Regions from separate parts of the Ralstonia sp. PBBBR1 genome, predicted to be linked through region 2. Evidence: riboswitches for the same ligand, from Rfam matches in the RefSeq annotation. Region 2 holds a riboswitch; the other holds the start of a gene.
What was found. A riboswitch is a leader RNA that binds a small molecule or an ion and turns the genes downstream of it on or off. The one in region 2 is predicted to bind glycine.

Region 1 (7,429 bases), on a different contig from region 2:
GCCACCTCGCCCACGGCGGCGGTCACCTGCTGCAGGAACGGCTGCACCGTGCGCGGCAGGCGCGCCGAATCGAAGTACGACCAGCCGACCTTCAGCACACGCGGCGTCAGACTGAACAGCGTGCCTTCGCTGGTGAGGTAGCCCAGGTGTTCAAGCGTCAGCAGGTAACGGCGCGCGGCTGTGCGGGTAAGGCCGGTCAACTCGGCGGCCTGGGTGGGCGTCAACCGCGGGTGCTCGTGGTCGAATGCTTCCAGGATCGCGAGCCCTTTTTCCAGCCCAGCGATCCAGTCGCGCCGGTTCAGCGGTTCCTTCGTCATGGCGATAACCCTAAAAACGAGCGATATGTGCGCATGATTGTACGGTGATCGCACGCTGTTGCGCGAATGCCGCTTGTGAATGCGGGGTGTGGCCACCTACGCTGCGGGCATCGTCAGACAACGCATCGCCATGAATTCGCTCCGCGCAGCGCGCTATCCCAAATGCATCGCCACCGTGTGCCTGTCCGGCACGCTGCCTGAAAAGCTGGAGGCGGCGGCCGCTGCCGGTTTTGATGGCATCGAGATCTTCGAAAACGATCTGCTGAACTTCGATGGCTCCCCGGCCCGGGTGCGTCAGATGGCGGCAGATCTCGGGCTTGCGATCATGCTGTACCAGCCGTTCCGCGATTTCGAAGCCATGCCGCGTGAGTTGTTCGCCCGAAACCTGGCGCGCGCCGAGCGCAAGTTCGACGTGATGGCCGAACTGGGTGTCGAGACGGTGCTGGTATGCAGCAACGTGCAGGACATCGCCATCGACGACCCGGCGCGCGCGGCAGACGATCTGCGCCAGATGGCGGAAGCTGCGGCCGGGCGTGGGCTGCGCGTGGGTTATGAAGCGCTGGCATGGGGGCGGCACACGCGAACCTGGCGGCAAGCGTGGCAAATCGTGCAGCAGGCTGACCATCCGGCGCTCGGGCTGATTCTCGACAGTTTCCATACGCTGTCGCTGGGCGACACGTTGGATGGCCTCCACAACGTGCCGGCGGACAAGCTCTTCTTCGTGCAGTTTGCGGATGCGCCAAGGCTGTCGATGGACGTACTGTCCTGGAGCCGGCATCACCGTAACTTCCCGGGGCAGGGCGACCTGCCGGTGACGGACTTTGCGCGCGACTTGCTTGCTGCGGGCTATACCGGGCCCTTGTCGCTCGAAGTCTTCAATGACGATTTCCGCTCCGCGCCCGCGCGGCTCACGGCGCTGGATGGCATGCGTTCACTACTCTGGCTGGAGTCCGAAGCGGGCGGCGCAGAACTGCCGGCCGCAGCTCAATTTGAAGGCGTGGACTTCCTGGAGTTTGCCGTGGATGCCGCGGCAGGGCGGGAGCTTGAAACGCGCCTGCGTGCGCTGGGTTTTGCCTTTGCCGGGCACCATCGCTCCAAGGCCGTTGACCTGTATCGGCAAGGCCGCGTCAACGTGATCCTGAACATGGAGCAGGACAGCGCGGCGTCGGAGCATTTCCAGCTGCACGGGCCGTCTGTCTGCGCGATCGGCCTGAAGGTGGACGACGCCGAGCGCGCCATGGCACGCGCACGTGTGCTGTGCGCCCAGGAGTGGCGCGGGCCGGTGGGGCCTGCCGAACGCAGCATTCCCGCGCTGCGGGCCCCCGATGGCACGCTGCTCTATCTGATCGACGACCGCCAAGCCGATCGCAGCATCTACGAAAGCGATTTCGTTCTCCATCCTGGCATACAGGACAATGCAGCGGGATTGGCATCAATCGACCACGTCGCGCAGGCGCTACCCGCACATCGGCTCGACAGCTTCGTGCTGTTCTACCGGGCCATCTTTGGCATGGAAGCCGAAGCCGAACAGGAGATTGCCGACCCGTACGGCCTAGTCAAAAGCCTTGCGATGGTGAGCCCCGACCGCAACGTGCGGATTCCGCTCAACGTATCGGAGAGCGGGCGCACCGCCACCGGCCGGTTCATTGCCGCCTACGCGGGCTCGGGCGTGCATCACATTGCCTTCCGCACCGAGCGGCTGTTCGAAACCATTGAGGCCATCGACCGAGGCGCCGCCCACCTGCAGCACGTGCCAGAGAACTACTACGACGACGTTGCCGCCCGCCTGGGGCTGGACGATGCGCTGCTCACCCGCCTGCACGACGATGGTCTGCTCTACGACCGCGACCCGCACGGCGATTTTCTGCACACCTACACCGAGCCCTTTCGCGAGCGCTTCTTCTTCGAGCTTGTCCAGCGCAACGGCTACCTGGGCTACGGCGCGGCAAACGCCGCTGTGCGCATGGCCGTACAGGCGCAACTGAGCCGCACCACCACCAATATGGCTGACCACTGAGTCACGAAGACTTTGGCGCTCGCGGTCGTGCGGCCGTGGGCGTTATCCACGCAACACCACGGCTGCGCGGGCAGCCGTTGCACATCCATCCCCATCACATCAAAGAGGAGACAAGGGAGCCATGAACAAGACAATGATTGCCGCATTGGTGCTCGGAGCCACGAGCCTGCCAGCGGCAGCGCAAACCACCGGCGGTGTCACGCTCTACGGGCTGATCGACACCACCATCCGCTACAGCACGCACGAAAACGCGGCAGGCAACAGCAATCTGCAGATGATGGACGGCGTGCTGACCGGTAGCCGCTGGGGCCTGCGTGGCACCGAAGACCTGGGTGGCGGCACCAAGGCCATGTTCATCCTGGAATCGGGCTTCTTCCCCGATACCGGCGGCAGCCAGCAGGGCGGGCGCCTGTTCGGACGCACCGCGGTGGTGGGCCTGGAAGGCGACTACGGCAAGCTCTACCTCGGCCGGCAATACACGCTGGCGCATGAAGTGCTGTCTTCGTACGAAGCGATGGCGTTCGCCAACAACTCCATCGTCGGCTATCAGGGCGGCAACTACACCGGCCTGCGCTACGACAACACGGTCAAGTACATCAAGTCGTTCGGCGGCCTGCAACTTGCCGGAGCATGGACCTTTGGTGAAGCGGCAGGCAGCTTCAGCAAGAGTTCGGCCGGCGCCGGCTCGATCGTCTACAGCATGGGGTCGGCTGAAGTGGGCGCGGTGTATCAGGTCACGCGCGATGTGTCGTCGGCGTTCTTCGGCGCGGTGCCGGCGGCGCTTGCCAGCAAGCAGACGGTCTGGGGTTTTGGCGGCAAGCTGGATACCTCGATTGCCACGTGGTACCTCGGCTACACGAACAGCCGCCTCGACGTGGCCGACTACAAGAACCAGGCCGCCTATGTGGGCGCAAAGGTGCCGATCTCCGGCGCACTGAGCTTCATCGGCACCGTGCAGTACGACTGGATGAAGCACCTCGATTCCAGCGGCAAGCGCCTGACCACCGCCGGCATGCTCGACTACGCCTTCAGCAAGCGCACCGATGTGTATGCCGAGGTGGACTACACGCATCTGCAGGGGAGCTGGGTAGCGTTGGACAGCGCCACCGCGTTCAACAACTCCGGCAACCTGTACGGCAACAACTCGCGCTTGGGCGTGATGCTGGGCGTGCGACACAAGTTCTGATCGCTTGGATCGTTCTCGCAATGAAAAAGCCCGCCAGCGTCCCGGCGGGCTTTTTCGTTTTCTGCGATCAATGCACCGGGCAATCTCGCGCGATCACGTCGCCCACCATCGCGGCAGTGGCGCCGGACAGCGTCCAGCCGAGGTGCCCGTGGCCTGTGTTGTAGAACACGCGCGCGTGCCTGCCACGGCCGACGCGCGGCATCATGTCCGGCATCATCGGGCGCAAGCCGGCCCAGGGCACCACGCGCGACGTGCCAATCGCAAAGTTGCGGCGCGTCCAGGCCACCAGGGGTTCGATGCGGTCGGCGCGGATGTCGCGGTTGTAGCCATTGAACTCCGCCGTGCCGGCCACTCGGAACCGGCCAGTGCCCAAGCGGCTTGTCACGATCTTCGCGCTCTCATCCAGCAGGCTGACCCACGGCGCGCCTTGCACGCTGGCTTCATCGTCCAGGTGCACCGTGATCGAATAACCCTTGACCGGATACACGTTGATGCGATCGCCCACCAGTTGCGCGATATGCCGGCTGCCCACGCCCGCGCAGACGACCATCGCATCGGCGGCAAGGTCCTGAACGACATTCGCCGCACTGGTGGAAAGGCGGTCATCCAGCGTGGTCTGCAGCAGGAGGCGGACGCCGCCTTCAGTGGTTTGCACATCGCGCACATCCACGCCTTGCATGAAGCGCACGCCGCGCCTTTCGCAGGCCTGCGCGAGGCCCCGCGTGAACTTGTGGATGTCACCGGTGGCGTCGGATTCGGTGAAGTAGCCGCCGTAGTAGTTGCCGCGTAGCGTCGGCTCAATGGCGGCAATCTCCTCGGGGCTCACGGCGTGGCGCTCAAGGCCGCCGGCGACGAGCAGGGCGTTGGCCTTGCCTGCTGCCGCAAAGCTGGCCTTGTCGTGATAGACGTGCAGAATGCCGCGCTTCTGCAGGTCGAAATCGATCTGCTCGCGTTCCGCCATCGCAAACAGATGCTTGCGTGCCTCGATGGCCATGCGTGTGGTTTCGATGGTGTTGCGGCGGTAGTGCGCGATGCTGGCCACGAACTCGCCGATCCACGAGTATTTGTGCCACGAGGGCTTGGGATTGAGCAGCAGCGGGGCATCGTTGCGCAGCATCCATTTGATGCCCTTGAGCAGCGTGCCAGTGCTGTTCCAGACTTCAGCGTTGCTGGCGGAAAGCTGCCCGCCGTTGGCGAACGATGTTTCCATGGCCGGATACAGGTGGCGGTCGAGTACCGTGACCTGATAACCGAGTTGCGAGAGCGTGTAAGCAGTGGTGACGCCGGATATGCCGGCGCCGACGATGACGATGTGCGTCATGGCGGTCCCTATGGAGTGATGTCATGACCGGACGATCCGGTCGGCTCACCCCATCTGTCTCGGGACCTGAGAGCTTGGGCGTCAGCAGCGCTGGCGCCTTCCCCTTCGGTGGGCGCGCGCGTGCACGCCTCTCTCCAGATTCGCAGTCGACGCCACAGTCCTTTTGCCTGAGAGTTTCCGGGGTGGTTGCTCCATCGGCGCCGGGCGTTGCACGTGCGTGCGTTGAGCCCGGTCTCTCCTGCGGCGTGTTGCAGCTGTCGTTGGTGCGTCAGCCGCGCCTGCGTGCTGCCGGTGTGGGCAGCGGGGGGGAGTGTGTCACGGGTTGTGAGGTTCGGCAAGTCGGGCTGTACCCGGTGAGACGGACGGCGTGTCATCCTTCAGGTCGACGCCACTGCGGCCCAGCGCCAGCGCGCCGTTGAGCAGGAACACCAGCCGGGTCGCTGCCTGGTCATAGGTCAGACCTGCCGGCCGCACATTGGAGATGCAATTGCGCTCCGCATCGGAGCGGCCAACGCGCGGCGCGTAGGTCAGGTAAATGCCTAGGCTGTCAGGCGAACTCAACCCTGGCCGCTCACCGATCAGCATCACCACCTGCCGCGCGCCCAGCAGTGCACCGATCTCATCCCCCAGCGCAACCCGGGACTGCTCGGCGATGGCGACTGGCCCGATCGACCATCCGGCCGGCAGACGCTCACGCACGCTGCATAGCAGCGGCACTGCATGGCTTTGCACCGCCAATGCGGAGAGCCCATCGGCAATCACGAAGACAACGTCGAACGGCTGCGCTGGCCGCAACGCGCCAAGTCTTGCGCGGCTGGCCTCGTCAAGGCGGCGGCCAAGGTCGGGACGGCGCAGGTATTCCGCGCGATCGGCTGCCGCGCTGTGCGCCGTCACCGCCGTGAAGCCCGCTTCGCCCAGTGCGGTCGCCACCGCTGCGCTATCGAGCGGCAGGTGCACGGCGTCGCGCGCCTGGGCATGCGCCACGCCAAACGCCAGCACGGCGTCGGTCGTCTGGCTGTTGCCGGCGCGGCCCAGCGCGATACGGGCGTCGGTAAAGGCGCGCAGGTGCGCCCACGGATTCAGCTGGACGAGGGTGTGTTTCGGCATGTCTGGCTTCCCCACGGAATTCACAGTGCGTGAGCCAACTGCAGCAGCGGTTGCCGCGCCGTGGCGTCTTGCAGGCGGCCGGCAGCATCGACGATGCCCATGCTTTGTAGCCACGCCTCGAACTCCGGTGCGGGCCGCAGGCCGAGCGTGTCGCGCAGATAGAGCGCGTCATGGAACGACGTGCTCTGGTAGTTCAGCATGATGTCGTCAGCGCCCGGCACGCCGATGATGAAATGGATGCCCGCCACGCCAAAGAGCGTCAGCAGCGTGTCCATGTCGTCCTGGTCCGCTTCTGCGTGGTTGGTGTAGCAGACGTCGCAGCCCATCGGCAGGCCCATCAGCTTGCCGCAGAAGTGGTCTTCCAATCCAGCGCGGATGATCTGCTTGCCGTCGTACAGATACTCCGGCCCGATAAAGCCGACCACCGTATTGACCAGCAGCGGCGAGAACGCCCGCGCCACCGCATACGCGCGCGCTTCCATGGTCTGCTGATCCACACCGTAGTGTGCGTTGGCCGACAGCGCGCTGCCCTGGCCGGTCTCGAAATACATCACGTTGTTGCCGACCGTGCCGCGCGCCAGGCTCTGCGCGGCGTCATGGGCCTCGGCCAGCAAGGCGAGGCTGATGCCGAATCGCGCGTTGGCCTGTTCGCTGCCCGCCACCGACTGGAACACCAGGTCTACCGGCGCACCTTGGTCAATGGCGCGCACCGTGTTCGTCACGTGCGTCAGTACGCAAGACTGCGTGGGAATGGCGTAGCGATTGCGCAGTTCGTCAACCAATTGCAGCAGCGAAACGATGGCGCCGAGATTGTCGCCGGCCGGGTTGATGCCGATGGTCGCGTCGCCGCAGCCATAGAGCAGGCCATCGATGATCGATGCAGCAATGCCTTTGGGGTCATCCGTCGGGTGGTTGGGCTGCAGCCGGACCGACAACCGGCCGGGCAAACCGATGGTGTTGCGAAAGCGCGTGACCACGCGGCACTTGCGCGCCACGGCGACCAGATCCTGGTTGCGCATCAGCTTGCTGACCGCGGCGGCCATTTCCGGCGTGATGCCGGGCGCGACGCTTGCCAGTGTCTGGCTGTCGGTCTCATGCAGGAGCAGCCAGTTGCGGAATTCCCCCACTGTGAGCGAGGCGATCGGCTGGAAGGCCTGCGCGTCGTGCCGATCAAGAATCAGGCGCGTGACCTCGTCGTCTTCATAGGGCACCAGCGCTTCGTTGAGAAACACCGACAGCGGCACATCCGCCAGCGCCGTGCGCGCGGCCATGCGTTCGCCTTCGCTGGCGGCTGCCAAGCCAGCCAGATAGTCGCCCGAACGCGACGGGCTGGCCTTGGCCAGCAGCGTCTTGAGATCGTTGAACACATGGCGCTGTGCGCCAATGGTGTGGGCAAAGTGCATGATGGGATACCCGGCAGAGTCCAATGGCGGTGACGGCGATGCCTATCCTGCCACTTTAGTTGCCTTCCAAGCCATGGC
Region 2 (7,429 bases):
TTGGCAATCAGGCGCAGATACGCGCACAGATCCTTGATCTCGGCCTTGTCGAAAAAGCTCTGCCCACCCGAGAGCACGTACGGAATGCGCTCGCGCCGCAGGATCTGCTCGAACAGACGCGCCTGGAAGTTGCCGCGATACAGAATCGCGTAATCCCGAAACTGCGCGCGGCGCTCGAACTTGTGGGCGGACAGCTTGAAGACGACGCTCTCGGCTTCGTGCTCCTCGTCATTGGCGCTCGTCACGTTGATGGCGTCGCCCATGCCGTGCTCGCTCCACAACGTCTTCTCGAACAGCTTCGGGTTCTGCGCGATGACCGCGTTGGCGGCATTCAGAATGCGCACCGTGGAGCGGTAGTTTTGCTCCAGCTTGATGACCTTCAGGTTCGGGAAATCCGTCTGCAGCAGCTTGAGGTTGTCGAGCGTGGCGCCGCGCCAGCCATAGATGGCCTGATCGTCGTCGCCCACCGCCGTGAAGGCCGGCGCACGCAAGTGCGAGCCCCCCGCCAGCAGCTTCAACAGTTGATACTGGCAAGCGTTGGTGTCCTGGTATTCATCGACGAGGAAGTAGCGCAGACGGTTCTGCCACTTCAGGCGCACCTCTTCATTGCGCGCGAACAGCTCGGCGGGAATGCGGATCAGGTCATCAAAGTCCACGGCCTGATACGCATGCAGCGTCGCGACGTAGTTGCGGTAGACGAGCGCCGCCTGGTGATCATCAACATTGTTGTTGGCGAGCGCCTCGGCAATCGCGGTGTCCGGATCGACGAGACCGTTTTTCCACAGCGAGATCGTGCTCTGCACGCGGCGGATCAACTGCTTGTCGGTGGTCGCCAACTGCTCCTGGATCATCCCGAAGCAGTCGTCCGAATCCATGATCGAGAAGCGCGGCTTCAGGCCCACGTGCTCGGCTTCGGCCCGCAGGATCTGCACGCCCAGCGAGTGGAACGTACAGACCGTCAACTGCTTGATGGGAATGCGCTTGCCGTCTTCGCGCGTCTTGCCGTCCATCAGCTTGGCCACGCGCTCCTGCATTTCCTTGGCCGCCTTGTTGGTGAACGTGACGGCGGCGATGTGACGCGGCTCGAAGCCCTTGTCGAGGATCAGGTGCGCGATCTTCTGCGTGATCACGCGCGTCTTGCCCGAGCCCGCCCCGGCCAGCACCAGGCATGGGCCGTCGAGGTAATGCACACCTTCGGATTGGGCAGCATTGAGCCCGTGGGCGAGACCGGAAGACATGGGAACAGGCGGAAGAAAAAGCAGGCGGGAACGACAGCGGAGGGCGATGGTAGCACGGCGCGTTTGCATCGATTGAGCCGATGAAAAGCCGTTTGCCGGGGCGCTGTCGGAGGTGCCAATACCGCACCGCACGCGTTTGCGCCCCTCGCTTTGCTTCCGGCCGTTACACCGCTTACGCCCCGTTACACGATGGCGGTCAGCCCGGAGCCAAAACGTGCCGTTATGGACGGGACAGCGGCTGAATCGGTCAGCCGCCCACCGGAGGAAGAAACCATGAACCGCATCGCCAAGATCCTGGCCGTAACCGCCGTCGCCCTGTCCGCCACCACCGGCGCCTTCGCCCAGACGCAATGGCAAAAGGACCACCCGCGCCGCGCCGAGGTCAACCACCGCCTCGCCAACCAGAACAAGCGTATCCACAACGAAGTGAAGGAAGGCGAAATCACCAAGGGCCAGGCGCGCCAGCTGCACAAGGAAGACCGCCAGATTCGCCAGGAAGAGCGCGACATGGCCTCGCAAAACGGTGGGCACATCACCAAGCAGGAACAGCGCACGCTGAACCAGCAGGAAAACCAGGTCAGTCGCCAAATCGGCAAGTAAGTCGAAGCAACACCAACCAACACCCGCACTCCGGCCACACGCTTTGGGTTGGCGGCCCCGCCAGCGCCCCGAAGGTGTGGCCGTTTTTGGCTGTGTGGCTGCCAAAATGCGCCATCGATTTGTCCTGATTGACAATCCCATCCCCCTTCCGTAAATTCCGCCCATCCATCCGGGAGAGCGTGCCCGCCGTACACGGCAAGGCGCCGCCGAAGGGGTAGCACCCGAAAACTCTCAGGCATCCAGGACCGGGCGGATCGGCGGACATGCGTCCGACCGCACTCTGGAGAGCTGGCGCCGCACGACCACTGCGGGCGCCCACCGAAGGGGCTCACGAACGGCGCGCACCGCTATGCGCCCCGCTTCGCAATCTCTCAGGTACCAAGGACAGAGGGGCCATCTGCGCAGCTTGTTGATCTTCATGGCGTCACCATGAGGCATCAGGCTGCGCGGGTGGCCTTTTTGCTTTTCTGGTCCCGAATAACGCGCCGCGCCCGGCCACAGTGGCGGCGCCTCTGCCGAGAGATTCCATGACGCTCCAACACACGCCGCTCAATGCCATCCACCGCTCGCTGGGCGCCCGCATGGTCGACTTTGGCGGCTGGGACATGCCCGTCAACTACGGCTCCCAAATCGAAGAGCACCACGCCGTGCGCCAGGACGCCGGCGTCTTCGACGTCTCGCACATGTGCGTGGTCGACCTCACCGGCGCGCGCGTGCGCGACTTCCTGCGTGGGCTGCTCGCCAACAATGTCGACAAGCTCCAGACGCCCGGCAAGGCGCTCTACAGTTGCATGCTGAACCCCAAGGGCGGCGTGATCGACGATCTGATCGTCTACTTCTTCCGCGAAGACTGGTTCCGCTTGGTGGTCAACGCAGGCACCGCCCCGACGGACCTGGAATGGATCGTCGCGCAGAACGCCGCCGCCGGCACCGACGTGACGATCACGCCGCGCCGCTCCGACAACAACGCGGGCGCCGAGCCACTGGGCATCCTGGCGGTGCAAGGCCCGAACGCGCGTGCCAAGACCTACGCCGCGCTGCCCGGCTCGCAGGCCGTGGGCGACGCGCTCAAGCCGTTCAACGCGGGCTTCGTCACCGTGGAAAACGTGGGCGAGATCATGGTGGCCCGAACCGGCTACACCGGTGAAGACGGTTTCGAACTGGTGGTGCCGGCCGCGCAGATTGCGGGCGTGTGGGAGCGCCTGCTGCAGGCCGGCGTGCGCCCGGCAGGCCTGGGCGCGCGCGACACGCTGCGCCTGGAAGCCGGCATGAACCTCTACGGCCAGGACATGGACGAGCACGTCTCGCCGCTCGACGCCGGCCTCGCCTGGACGGTCGACCTGCAAAGCGAACGCGACTTCACCGGCAAGGCCGCGCTGCAAGCCGGTGGACAACGCGAACAGTTCGTCGGCCTGATCCTGCGCGACAAGGGCGGCGTGCTGCGCGCCCACCAGAAAGTCATCACCGCCGCCGGTGACGGCGAGATCACCAGCGGCACGTTCAGCCCGAGCCTGTCGCTCTCCATCGCACTGGCGCGCCTGCCCAAGGAGGTGCCCGTCGGCACCGACGTGCAGGTCGAAATTCGCGACCGCAAGTTGACCGCGACTGTGGTTAAACTGCCGTTCGTGCGCAATGGCAAGGCGCTGGTCAGCTGAACACCGAATCTGCATTCCCCCATACCCATCTTCCGGAGAAACCTTTCATGAGCAACGTCCCCGCCGATCTGAAGTACACCGAACACGACGAGTGGATCCGCGTTGAAGCCGACGGCACGCTGACCATCGGCATTACCGACTTCGCGCAGGAACAGCTCGGCGACATCGTCTTCCTGGAGCTGCCGGAAGCCGGCCGCGCCGTCGCCAAGGACGAAGCGATTGCCGTGGTGGAGTCGGTCAAGGCCGCTTCCGACATCTTCGCCCCGGTGGCCGGCGAGATCGTCGCCAACAACGCAGATGCCGCGGGCGCGCCGGAATCCGTGAACGCAGGCGCCTACGACGCTTGGCTGTTCAAGATCAAGCCGGCCAACGCCGACGACGTGAACGCCCTGATGTCGGCTGCTGATTACGAAGCCAAGATCGGCTAAGCCGGTCCTCCGGCCGGTGCGCGCGCCCTGACCTGCGCCGCGCATCGGCCATTGCTTGCATCGCCTGAATTTCGAGCCCTTGCCATGAACGCTCCGCACCCCGCTTCCTCGGCGCTTGCCGCCGAACGCCCGACGTTGGCTGACCTGGAGGCGCGCGACGCCTTCGCGCACCGCCACATCGGCCCGTCTGCCGACGAGCAGACCGCCATGCTCGGCACGCTGGGCTACACCAGCCGCGCCGCGCTGATCGACGCCGTGATTCCGCCGGCCATCCGCCGCCAGGACGGCATGCCGCTGGGCGAATTCACGCAGCCGCTGACCGAAGAAGCGGCGCTTGCCAAGCTGCGCGGCATCGCCGGGCAGAACCGCGTGGTCAAGAGCCTGATCGGCCAGGGCTATTACGGCACGCATACGCCAGGCGTCATCCTGCGCAACATCCTCGAGAACCCTGCCTGGTACACGGCGTACACGCCGTATCAGCCGGAAATCTCGCAGGGCCGCCTGGAAGCGATGCTGAACTTCCAGCAGATGGTGATCGACCTGACGGCCATGGACATCGCCAATGCGTCGATGCTGGACGAAGCGACCGCCGCAGCTGAAGCCATGACGCTGCTGCAGCGCATTGGCAAGTCGAAGTCGACCGTGTTCTTCGTGGCGGACGACGTGCTGCCGCAAACGCTGGAAGTCGTGCGCACGCGCGCCGAGCCGATCGGCGTGCAAGTGGTGACCGGCCCAGCGGCCGACGCTGCCAAGCACGATGCGTTTGGCGTGCTGCTGCAATACCCGGGCGCCAACGGTGCGCTGCTGGGCGATCTGGCGACGTACCAGGCCCTGACCGATGCCGTGCACGCCGCCGGCGGTCTGGTCGTAGCCGCCGCCGACCTGCTGGCGCTCACGCTGCTGGCCGCGCCGGGCGAATGGGGTGCCGACGTCGTGATCGGCAATACGCAGCGTTTTGGCGTGCCGTTCGGTTTCGGCGGCCCGCACGCCGGTTACATGGCCGTGCGCGATGCGTTCAAGCGCTCGATGCCCGGCCGACTGGTCGGCGTGACGATCGATGCGCAAGGCAATCCGGCCTACCGCCTCGCACTGCAAACGCGCGAACAGCACATCCGTCGTGAGAAGGCGACCTCGAACATCTGTACCGCGCAGGTGCTGCTGGGGGTGATGGCATCGATGTACGCCGTCTACCACGGCCCGCAAGGCCTGAAGCGCATCGCCCAGCGCGTGCACCGCCTGAGCGCCACGCTGGCCGCCGGCCTGCGCGCGATCGGCTACACGCTGGAATCCGACGCCTTCTTCGACACGCTGACCGTTGTCACTGGCCCGCGCACCGCGAACCTGCACATCGCAGCACAGGCGCACGGCATCAACCTGCGCCAGATCGACGACGCACGACTGGGCATCTCGCTGGACGAGACCGTCACGCGCGCCGACGTCGTGGCGCTGTGGGAAGTCTTCGCGCATGCCGCCCACGCCGCCGCACCGGACTTCGACCAGACCGAAGCGGGCGTCGCCGATGCGTATCCGGCCTCGCTGGTGCGCCAGAGCGCGTACCTGACGCACCCGGTGTTCAACGCGCACCACTCGGAGCACGAAATGCTGCGCTACCTGCGCAGCCTCGCCGACAAGGATCTCGCGCTGGACCGCACGATGATCCCGCTGGGCTCGTGCACGATGAAGCTCAACGCCACCGCAGAAATGCTGCCGGTGACGTGGCCCGAGTTTTCGAACATCCACCCGTTCGCACCGGCCGACCAGACCGTCGGCTACCGCGAGATGATCGACCAGCTCGAACAGATGCTGTGCGCCGCCACCGGCTACGCCGCCGTGAGCCTGCAGCCGAACGCGGGTTCGCAAGGTGAATACGCCGGTCTGCTGATCATTCACGCCTACCACGCCAGCCGTGGCGAAGCGCACCGCAACGTGTGCCTGATCCCATCGTCGGCGCACGGTACGAACCCGGCATCGGCGCAGATGGCCGGCATGCAGGTCGTTGTCGTGGCGTGTGATGAGCGCGGCAACGTCGATCTGGCCGATCTGGAGAAGAAGGCGGCCGAGCACAGCAAGAACCTCGCGGCGATCATGATCACCTACCCGTCCACGCACGGCGTGTTCGAGGAAGGCGTGAAGCGCGTCTGCGAAATCGTGCACAGCCACGGCGGCCAGGTCTACGTGGACGGCGCCAACATGAACGCCATGGTCGGCACCGCCGCACCGGGCCACTTCGGCGGCGACGTCTCGCACCTGAACCTGCACAAGACGTTCTGCATTCCGCACGGCGGCGGCGGCCCGGGCGTTGGTCCGGTGGCCGTGGGTGCGCACCTCGCGCCGTTCCTGCCCGGCCGCGCGGCGTCGGGTGAAGATGCCAGCCAGAACATCGGCAATGTGTCGGCGTCGGCGTTCGGCTCGGCGTCGATCCTGCCGATCTCGTGGATGTACATCGCGATGATGGGCGCCGCGGGCCTGACCGCCGCCACCGAGACGGCCATCCTGTCGGCCAACTACGTAGCCAAGCGTCTCGCGCCGTACTACCCGGTGCTGTACACGGGCGCGCACGGCCTGGTGGCCCACGAGTGCATTCTGGACATCCGTCCGCTGCAGAAGGAATCGGGCATCAGCAACGAAGACATCGCCAAGCGCCTGATGGACTTCGGCTTCCACGCACCGACGATGAGCTTCCCGGTGCCGGGCACGCTGATGATCGAGCCGACCGAAAGCGAGCCGAAGGTGGAACTCGACCGCTTCATCGACGCGATGATCGCCATCCGCGGCGAAGTCGACAAGGTGATCTCGGGCGAATTCGACCGCGAAGACAACCCGCTCAAGCACGCACCGCACACCGCAGCCGTGGTGATGGCCGATGACTGGTCGCACAAATACACGCGCGAGCAGGCCGCCTACCCGGTGGCATCGTTGCGCGCACGCAAGTACTGGCCGCCGGTTGGCCGCGCCGACAACGTCTACGGCGATCGCAACCTGTTCTGCGCCTGCGTGCCGATGAGCGAGTACGCGCAGGACTAAGCCGGCGACCCGGTGCGCGATTGCCATCGCGCTACGCCACAGGCGGCCGCCTCGCACCACGGGGCGGCCGTTTGCATCTGAACAACCCGTGCGCGGACGGCCACAAGCCGACTCGCCCCTTTTGCAAAACGCCCCCGGAGCCTTACCCATGGCTGTTTCTGTTTTCGACCTCTTCAAGATCGGCATTGGTCCGTCCAGCTCGCACACCGTCGGGCCGATGCGCGCCGCGCTGATGTTCGCCTCCGGCCTCGAAGCCGATGGGCTGATGCCGCAAGTCGCCAGTGTCCGCGTCGAGCTGTACGGTTCGCTCGGCGCCACCGGCAAGGGCCACGGCACGGACCGCGGCGTCATCCTCGGCCTGATGGGCGAGGCGCCGGACACCATCGACCCCGACACCATCGATGCCAAGCTGGCGGCGCTGCGCGCCTCGCAGTCGCTGTCGCTGCTGGGCCGTCACGCGGTGCGCTTTACCGAGAAGGAGCAC

Region 1: linked by a shared signal. The riboswitch ahead of CFE42_RS08895 (D-amino acid dehydrogenase) and the one ahead of gcvT (glycine cleavage system aminomethyltransferase GcvT) in region 2 are both predicted to bind glycine.

What each region holds. Positions count from the first base shown of each region.
Region 1 is NZ_NKIL01000005.1:34,082-41,510, reverse strand. It holds gene CFE42_RS08910 (IclR family transcriptional regulator C-terminal domain-containing protein) at 1-317, opposite strand, end outside; gene CFE42_RS08905 (sugar phosphate isomerase/epimerase and 4-hydroxyphenylpyruvate domain-containing protein) at 448-2,334, shown strand; gene CFE42_RS08900 (porin) at 2,456-3,520, shown strand; gene CFE42_RS08895 (D-amino acid dehydrogenase) at 3,588-4,841, opposite strand; glycine riboswitch at 4,987-5,092, opposite strand; gene eutC (ethanolamine ammonia-lyase subunit EutC) at 5,157-5,948, opposite strand; gene CFE42_RS08885 (ethanolamine ammonia-lyase subunit EutB) at 5,969-7,351, opposite strand.
Region 2 is NZ_NKIL01000007.1:147,465-154,893, forward strand. It holds gene CFE42_RS14140 (UvrD-helicase domain-containing protein) at 1-1,238, opposite strand, end outside; gene CFE42_RS14145 (hypothetical protein) at 1,512-1,838, shown strand; glycine riboswitch at 1,999-2,096, shown strand; glycine riboswitch at 2,109-2,236, shown strand; gene gcvT (glycine cleavage system aminomethyltransferase GcvT) at 2,366-3,493, shown strand; gene gcvH (glycine cleavage system protein GcvH) at 3,541-3,921, shown strand; gene gcvP (aminomethyl-transferring glycine dehydrogenase) at 4,006-6,945, shown strand; gene CFE42_RS14165 (L-serine ammonia-lyase) at 7,094-7,429, shown strand, end outside.